DNA from 2 places in the Pulveribacter sp. genome. Region 1 is predicted to be linked to the other one. Evidence: predicted binding sites of a transcription regulator. Region 1 holds the regulator's gene; the other holds the start of a gene.
What was found. Region 1 encodes sigma-54, which starts transcription at its own class of promoters, with help from an activator protein. Its sites were predicted from a motif close to TGGCANGNAANCTGCTTT; they were not measured.
Positions count from the first base shown of each region.

Region 2: the regulator sigma-54 is predicted to act here: its motif matches at 1,829-1,846, upstream of nirB (nitrite reductase large subunit NirB).

Region 1 covers NZ_DAMATK010000001.1:235,053-239,278, forward strand. The annotation lists gene RT282_RS01095 (IPTL-CTERM sorting domain-containing protein) at 1-804, opposite strand, end outside; gene RT282_RS01100 (thioesterase family protein) at 968-1,411, opposite strand; gene RT282_RS01105 (RNA polymerase factor sigma-54) at 1,425-2,984, opposite strand; gene lptB (LPS export ABC transporter ATP-binding protein) at 3,070-3,852, opposite strand; gene lptA (lipopolysaccharide transport periplasmic protein LptA) at 3,852-4,226, opposite strand, start outside.
Region 2 covers NZ_DAMATK010000002.1:970,854-975,079, forward strand. The annotation lists gene RT282_RS10820 (efflux RND transporter permease subunit) at 1-72, shown strand, start outside; gene RT282_RS10825 (efflux transporter outer membrane subunit) at 69-1,604, shown strand; gene nirB (nitrite reductase large subunit NirB) at 1,941-4,226, shown strand, end outside.

The DNA of each region.
Region 1 (4,226 bases):
ATCGGCGTTGGCCACCACGTAGGCATAAGCGTGTTCCTGCCCGTCCTGGCGCACGCGCACCTCGACGTAAGTGGCGGCCACCAGGCCCTCGGGCAGGCGGAACCACACCGGCTTGGTGCGTGCGGATGCGAGCGTGGCCCCGTCCTCTCCTTCCACACCCGCGGGAAGGCTCCACCACTGGTAGGCGCCCTTGGCGTCGGTGGGCTGAAGCTGCTGCCCCACCTCTGGCGGAAAACCGTAATCCTGCAAGGCCCGGGTCAAGGCCCCGGAGGCTTCCAGCGAGCGGACCGGAATGGCTTTGTGAAGACTGGGCGCCAGCGCGGTGCTGCCCAGGTAGCCGCCGATGGCCGTGGCCCGCGCCTGCGCGTCCAGCAGCACCGTGGCCTGCTCGCGGAAGATTTCGATGCCATCACGCTGGCCGGTCAGGCGCACCAGGTGCTCGCCGCCGGGCAGGCTCTGCACGTGGTGCACCACGGCGGCATCGGCCTCCTGCGTGGTGATGCCGTACAGGCTGGCCAGCGCCTTGAGCTCGTCCCGTGCGACGCCAGCGGGGTCCACGTTCGCGGCGCGGGACTTGGCCAATGCGGGCCGCAGCTGCACAAAAGTGGGCAAGCCCAGCCGCTCCTCGCGCGACAGGCTCCACACCTGGGCGGGCATGGCCTGCGCGGCCTTGCGCTGCACGGCGGGGGGCGACTCGCCCAGTGCGTCGATGGGCGCCAGCTCGCGTGCGTGGGCGATCGGAAGTGTCAGGGCGCCGGCGCACAGCAGGGCGACGGCCCAGTGGCCTCGGATGGGTGGGTGCATGGGTTGGTTACTATGGTTTGTGTAGCTGCCAACGCATGCCAGGAAAGGGCTAGAGCCCAAAAACCACTAAAACCAAGCCCACGCGGCCGGACTATCTTAACGGAATGTGACTTTTCGCAACATTCCTTCAATTAGGTAATTTGCGGCCCGGCCGCCTACGCCTTCAGGGTGCCGGCGCGCTGCGCTGCTGCAGCAGCAGGCGGATGGATTCCGGTATGGGCGCCGGCCTGCGCGCGGCGCGGTCAATGAAGACGATACCAATCTTGCCCCGGGCAATCTCGCGACCCTGGGTGGTTTCGGTCATTCGGAACACCAGGTCGAAGCCATAGCGGTTGAAGTCCTGCGGCACCATCTCCACGCGCAGCGTCTCGCCGTGGAAGGCCTCGGACTTGTACTGCGCCACGATGTCGCCGACCACGGTGGACAGGCCGGCCACGTCGGCCTCCGGGTAGCCCAGCGACTGGAAGAAGCGCACGCGCGCCTCCGACACCAGGCTGAGCAGCTGGGCGTTGTCCAGGTGCCCGCCCTGATTGACGTGGCTGATGTAGACCTGCAGCTCGGTGGCGAAGCCGAAGTGCGCGGGAAGCTCGAAGACGATGCGGGCCATGGGGAGGTGGTTGCTAGAGTGCCTTGCGCAGGTTGGTGGGGGCGATCTTCATCGCCTCGCGGTACTTGGCCACGGTGCGGCGTGCGCATTCGATGCCCTGCTCCTTGAGCATCTCGGCGATCTTGCTGTCCGACAGGGGCTTGGCCGGGTTCTCGGCGGCGATGAACTGCTTGATCAGCGCCCGCACGGCGGTGCTGGAGGCGTTGCCGCCGGTCTCCGTGCCCAGGCCGGAACCGAAGAAGTACTTCAGCTCGTAGGTGCCCTGGGGCGTGGCCATGTACTTGGCGGTGGTCACGCGCGAAATGGTGGATTCGTGCAGGCCCAGCTCTTCGGCGATGTCGCGCAGCACCAGCGGGCGCATGGCCAGCTCGCCGTGCACGAAGAAGCTCTTTTGCCGCTGCACGATGGCCTCGGACACGCGCAGGATGGTGTCGAAGCGCTGCTGCACGTTCTTGATGAACCAGCGCGCCTCCTGCAGCCGCGCCTGCAGCTGCGGGTGGCCCTGGCTGCCGCGGTGGGCGCGCAGCGCGCCGGCGTATTGCTCGTGCACCTGCAGGCGCGGCATGACCGCCGGGTTGAGCTGCACGCTAAAGCGCTGCTGCGTGCCGCTGCCGATGCGCCGCACGATCACGTCGGGCACCATGGCGAACTGCTGCACGTCGGCAAAGCGCCGGCCCGGGCGCGGCTCCAGCCGGCCGATGAGGGCGATGGCGGCGCGCGTCAGCGCCTCGCTGGCGCCACAGGCCTGCGACAGGCGGCGCACGTCGCGCCGGGCCAGCCAGTCCAGCGGCTGTCGGCAAATGGCCAGCGCAGCCTGCACGGTGGGTGCATCGGCCGGGCCGGCCTGCTGCAGCTGGGCCTGCAGCTGCAGCGTCAGGCATTCGGCCAGGTCGCGCGCGCCCACGCCGGTGGGCTCCAGGCTTTGCAGCAGGCCCAGGGCCAGAGTCAGCTGGTGCAGCAGCTCCTCGTACCGTTCGTGCTCCCAGTGCTCGCCCAGCAGGCTGTCGGCCAGGGCGGGCAGGGGTTCTTCCAGGTAGCCGTCGTCGTTCAGCGAGCCGATGAGCAGCGCCAGCGCCGCCGCTTCCTCCGGCGACAGGCGCAGCAGCAGCGCCTGGCGGCTCAGGTGCTCGACCAGGGTCTCGTGGCTGCGCGCCAGGTCGATGGCGTCGCCCTCGGTGTCGCTGCCGCTGCTGCCGGCGCGTGCGGGGCTGTCGCCGCTGCTGCCCCAGTCGCTGTCGGGGCCGTTGGCTTCGCCCTCCCAGTCCAGGCGCTCTGGAGCGTCGGGCAGGCCGGCGGGCTCGGGGGCGTCCAGGCCGGGGTCGGCGGCGCCTTCCGGCGCTTCGGCATCATGTTGGCCTGTAGTGCGCGCCAGTTCTGCGCTGGCAGCTACTGAATCGATAGTGTCCGGCGCGCCATCCTCGGCCTCTTCCAGGAAGGGGTTGTCGGCCAGCATCTGGCCCACCTCCTGGGCCAGCTCCAGAGTGGACAGCTGCAGCAGGCGGATGGATTGCTGCAGCTGCGGGGTGAGCGCCAGCTGCTGCGAGACGCGCAGGGCCAGCGTGGGGCGGTTCATCGGGCGGCGCCGCCGTGCGCCGCCGCCGTCATGGGCGGCGCCGGCATCGGCGGTGCGCGGCGGCAGGCCATGGCAGCTTGCGCCCTCACATGCGGAAGTGCTCGCCCAGGTACACCCGGCGCACTTCGGCGTTGTCCACGATCTCGGAGGGCGTGCCCTGGGCCAGCACGCTGCCATCGCTGATGATGAAGGCGTGGTCGCAGATGCCCAGCGTCTCGCGCACGTTGTGATCGGTGATGAGCACTCCGATGCCGCGCGCCTTCAGAAAACCGATGATGCGCTGGATCTCGATCACGGCGATGGGGTCGATGCCGGCGAACGGCTCGTCCAGCAGGATGAAGCGCGGCTGCGTGGCCAGGGCCCGGGCGATCTCCACGCGCCGGCGCTCGCCGCCGGACAGCGCCAGCGCTGGCGACTCGCGCAGATGCTCCACGCGCAGCTCCTGCAGCAGGCCCGTCAGGCGCTGCTCGATCTCGGCGCGCGGCAGCGCGCGGCCGTCCTCGCCGCGCTGCAGCTCCAGCACGGCGCGCACGTTGTCCTGCACGCTGAGCTTGCGGAAGATGGATGCCTCCTGCGGCAGGTAGGACAGACCCAGCCGCGAGCGGCGGTGAATGGGCATGCTGGTCACGTCGTGCTCGTCGATGCCGATGGCGCCGCCGTCGCAACGCACCAGGCCCACGATCATGTAGAACGAAGTGGTCTTGCCCGCGCCGTTGGGCCCAAGCAGGCCCACGACCTCGCCCTTTTGCACCGACAGCGACACGTCCTTGACGACCTGGCGCCCGCCGTAGGACTTTTGCAGGTGGCGCGCCTGCAGCCGGCTGGGGGCGGTCTCGGCCGGCGCGGCGCCCGTCGTGCCTGGCGCCATCACTGCTTGCCGCCGCCCAGCTCGCTGCTGGGGCGCAGTGCCGGGGCGGGAGCGGGGGCCGGCGTGGCGGCGGAGGGTGCCGTCTCGCGCGGCGCGATCACGGCGCGCACGCGGCCGCCGGCGCTGGTGTTCGCCGTGGGGGCGCCGCCCTCGACGGTGAACACGTCCGTGACGTTGCTGTAGACGATGCGTGCGCCGGTCAGCTCATCGCTGAGCGTGGCGCCCCGGTAGCGGCGCAGCTCGCCGCGGCGGATGAGACGCACCACGTCGGCGCGGCCGTCGTACTCGATGCGCTCGGCCTCGCCCTCGACGAACTCGTCGGGGGCGCCGGGCGCGGTATCGCGCTTTTGCCGGAAGAAAGCGCGCTTGCCAGC
Region 2 (4,226 bases), on a different contig from region 1:
CTGGTGGTGCGCCGGCTGTTCAGCCGCCGCGCGAGCGCCTCTGCCACGGAGGCCCACACCGCCACGCCATGACGACGATAACGACGACGATCCCGATGCTTCGCCCGCTTTTTCTCGCGCGCGCCCCGCTGGCCGCCGCGCCGCTGCTGCTGCTCAGCGCCTGCATGTCGCTGGCGCCGCCGCACGAGCTGCCGGCGCCGCCCGTGCCGGCTACGCTGGATGCCCCCGCGCCCGCAGAGGCCGCGCTGGCTCCTGAGCCCACCGGCCCCGCCTTCGTGCTGGACGCGCGTCTGCGCACGCTGCTGGGCATGGCGCTGGCGGACAACCGCGATCTGCGCGTCGCCGTGCTGGCCGTGGAGCGCGCCCGTGCGCAGTACGGCATCGCCCAGGCCGACCGCCTGCCCACGGTGACTGCCACGGGCAACGCCGCCCGCACCCGCACGGCCGACGACCTGACCACCGCCGGGCGCGGCAACGTCGCCGGCCAGTACAGCGCCAGCGTGGGCCTGGCGGCCTATGAGATCGACTTCTGGGGCCGCGTGCGCAACCTGAACGAGGCGGCGCTGCAGGAGTTCCTGCGCAGCCAGGACAGCCGCGACAGCGCACGCATCGCCATCGCCTCGGACGTCATGCTAGCCTGGCTGAACCTGGACGCCGATGCACGCCGCCTGCTGCTGGCACGCGCCACGCTGCGCGCGCGCCAGCAGCAGTTCGCGCTGACGCAGCGCACGCACGCGCTGGGCGCAGCCTCGGGCCTGACCCTGGCGCAGGTGCAGACCACGGTGGATGGCGCACGCGCCGACGTCGCCGCCTACCAGGCGCAGGTGGCGCGCGGGCGCAATGCCCTGGCGCTGCTGGTGGGCAGCGCAGTGCCGATCAACCTGCTTCCGCCCAACGTCGAGCCAGCGGTGCGCGAGCCCGCCGCGGCGCAGCCGCAGCCCCAGGGAACGGCGCCCGCAGGGGAGCCGCGCACCGCCGAGCCGCCAGCCACCGCCACCGCCCTGCCCTCCATCGCGCCCGGCCTGCCCTCCAGCGTGCTGCTGCGGCGGCCCGATGTGCGCGCGGCCGAGCGCTCGCTGGCGGCGGCCAGCGCCCAGATCGGCGTGGCGCGCGCGGCGTTCTTTCCGTCCATCAGCCTGACGGCCAGCGTGGGCACGGCCAGCAACGAGCTGTCCGGCCTGTTCGGCGCCGGCAACGGCACCTGGAGCTTCGCCCCGCAGATTCGCCTGCCCATCTTCGACGCCGGGCGCAACCGCGCCAACCTGCGCGTGGCCGAGGTGGCGCGCGAGACGGCCATCGCCCAGTACGAGCGCGCCATCCAGGCGGCGTTCCGCGACGTGGCGGACGCGCTGGCCGACCGGGCCACGCTCACCGAGCGGCTGGACGCCCAGCGCTCGCTGGTGGACGCCACCCAGCGCACGCTGGAGCTGTCGCAGGCGCGCTTTCGCCTCGGGGCCGACAGCTACCTGGCGGTGCTGGACGCCGAGCGCTCGCTGTACACCGCGCAGCAGGCGCTCATCGCACTGCAGCTGGCCGAGCAGGCCAACCGCGTGCAGCTGTACAAGGCGCTGGGCGGGCAGTGGCAAGGGGTCGCCACGCAGTAGCCCCGCCGGCGCGCCGGCCCGCGCGGCGCGCCTTTTGAAATGCAGCTTGCGCGCATCGGCGCCTGCCGCCGTGCGCGCACCGCAGCAGGCGCCAGCGCACGTGCTTGGGCGCCGGTGTGCACCATTGCAGTGCACCATGCACTGCCGACCTCACTATATTTTTCATAGCTGCTCGCGCTTGCTGTACAAGCGCTGCAGCCCTTTTTGCCTTGAATTTTCCGCGCTGGCACAGCCGTTGCAATAACAGGTTGGCAACCGGCGCGGCAGGCGCCGGCCCGATCCGCGACATGGGGCTACGCCCCTGGGAGATGCAAGGTGAAAAGAAACCGGCTGGTCATGGTGGGCAACGGCATGGCGGGGGTGCGCACGATCGAGGAGCTGCTCAAGGTCGCTCCCGATCTGTACGACATCACCATCTTCGGTGCCGAGCCGCACCCCAACTACAACCGCATCCTGCTGTCGCCGGTGCTGGCGGGCGAGCAGCAGCTGCCCGAGATCGTGCTCAACGACTGGGATTGGTACGAGCAGCACGGCATCACCCTGCATGCCGGCTGCACCGTGACACACGTGGACCGGCAGCGCCGCCTGGTACAGGCCACCCGCGCCAACGGACAGACCATCAGCGCGCCCTACGACCGCCTGGTGCTGGCCACCGGCTCCGTGCCCTTCATGCTGCCCATCCCGGGGGCGCAGCTGGACGGCGTGCTGGCGTACCGCGACATCGCCGACACGCAGGCCATGATCGACGCCGCCGCACACCAGCGGCACGCCGTGGTCATCGGCGGCGGCCTGCTCGGGCTGGAGGCGGCCAACGGCCTGATGCGGCGCGGCATGCAGGTCACCGTGGTGCATGCCGGCGAGTGGCTGATGGAGCGCCAGCTCGATGCCACGGCCGGCCGCATGCTGCAGGCCAGCCTGGCCGCGCGCGGCATGCGCTTTTTGATGCAGGCGCGCACCCAGGCGCTGCTGGACGACGGTGCCGGCCGCGTGTGCGCCGTGCGCTTCGAAGACGGCAGCGAGGTGCCCGCCGAGCTGGTGGTCATGTGCGTGGGCATTCGCCCCAACACGCAGCTGGCCGAGCGCATGCGCCTGCACGTGGACCGCGGCATCGTCGTGAACGACACGCTGCAGACCACCACCGACGCGCGCATCTACGCTGTGGGCGAGTGCGTGGCCCACCGGGGCGTGGCCTATGGCCTGGTGGCGCCGCTGTTCGAGCAGGGGCGGGTGGCGGCCAACCATCTGGCGGAGCTGGGCATCGGCCGCTACACGGGATCGCAGACCTCCACCAAGCTCAAGGTGACGGGCATCGATCTGTTTTCCGCCGGCGACTTCCAGGGCGGCGAGGGCACGGAGAGCCTGGTGCTGAGCGACCCCGGCAGCGGTCTGTACAAGAAGCTGGTGCTCAAGGACGGCAAGCTGGTGGGCGCCTGCCTGTATGGCAACGCGGTGGATGGCGGCTGGTACTTCCGGCTGCTGTGTGAAGGCAGGCCGGTGGGCGACATCCGCAACGCGCTGCTCTTTGGCCAAAGCAACATCGGCGAGGGCGGCCACGCCGGTCAGAGCCACGCCGCCAGCCTGCCGGACGACGCCGAGATCTGCGGCTGCAACGGCGTGACCAAGGGCACGATCTGCCGGGCCATCCGCGACAAGGGCCTGTTCACGCTGCAGGAGGTGCGTCGGCACACCAAGGCCAGCGCCAGCTGCGGCTCGTGCACCGGGCTGGTGCAGCAGATCCTGGTGGCCACGGTGGGTGGCGACCACTCGACCACACCCGCCGCGCAGCCGCTGTGCAACTGCACGCAGCACGGGCACCAGGCCGTGAGGGGAGCCATCCGCACGCACCGGCTGCTGAGCAAGGAAGAGGTCTTCGCCTTTCTCGAATGGAGCACCCCCGACGGCTGCCCCACCTGCCGCCCGGCCATCAACTACTACCTGATCAGCACCTGGCCCAAAGAGGCGCGGGACGACCCGCAAAGCCGCGCCATCAACGAGCGCAGCCACGCCAACATCCAAAAGGACGGCAGCTACAGCGTGGTGCCGCGCATGTGGGGCGGCGAGACCAGCGCGGCCGAGCTGCGCCGCATCGCGGACGTGGTGGACAAGTACCGCATCCCGGCCGTGAAGGTCACGGGCGGCCAGCGCATCGACCTGCTGGGCGTGAAGAAGGAGGACCTGCAGGCCGTGTGGCGCGACATCGGCATGCCCAGCGGCCACGCCTACGCCAAGGGCCTGCGCACGGTGAAGACCTGCGTGGGCAGCGAGTGGTGCCGCTTCGGCACGCAGGACAGCAGCCAGCTGGGCCGCGACCTGGAGCGCGCGCTGTGGCGCATGTACGCGCCGCACAAGGTCAAGCTGGCCGTCAGCGGCTGCCCGCGCAACTGCGCGGAAAGCGGCATCAAGGACGTGGGCGTGATCGGCGTGGACTCGGGCTGGGAGATCCACATCGCCGGCAACGGGGGCATCAAGACCGAGGTGGCGCACTTCTTCACCAAGGTCAAGACCGCGCAAGAGGTGCTGGAGGTCGCCGGCGCCTTCCTGCAGCTGTACCGCGAGGAAGGCTGGTACCTGGAGCGCACCACGCACTACGTGGCACGCGTGGGCCTGGAGCACGTCAAGCGC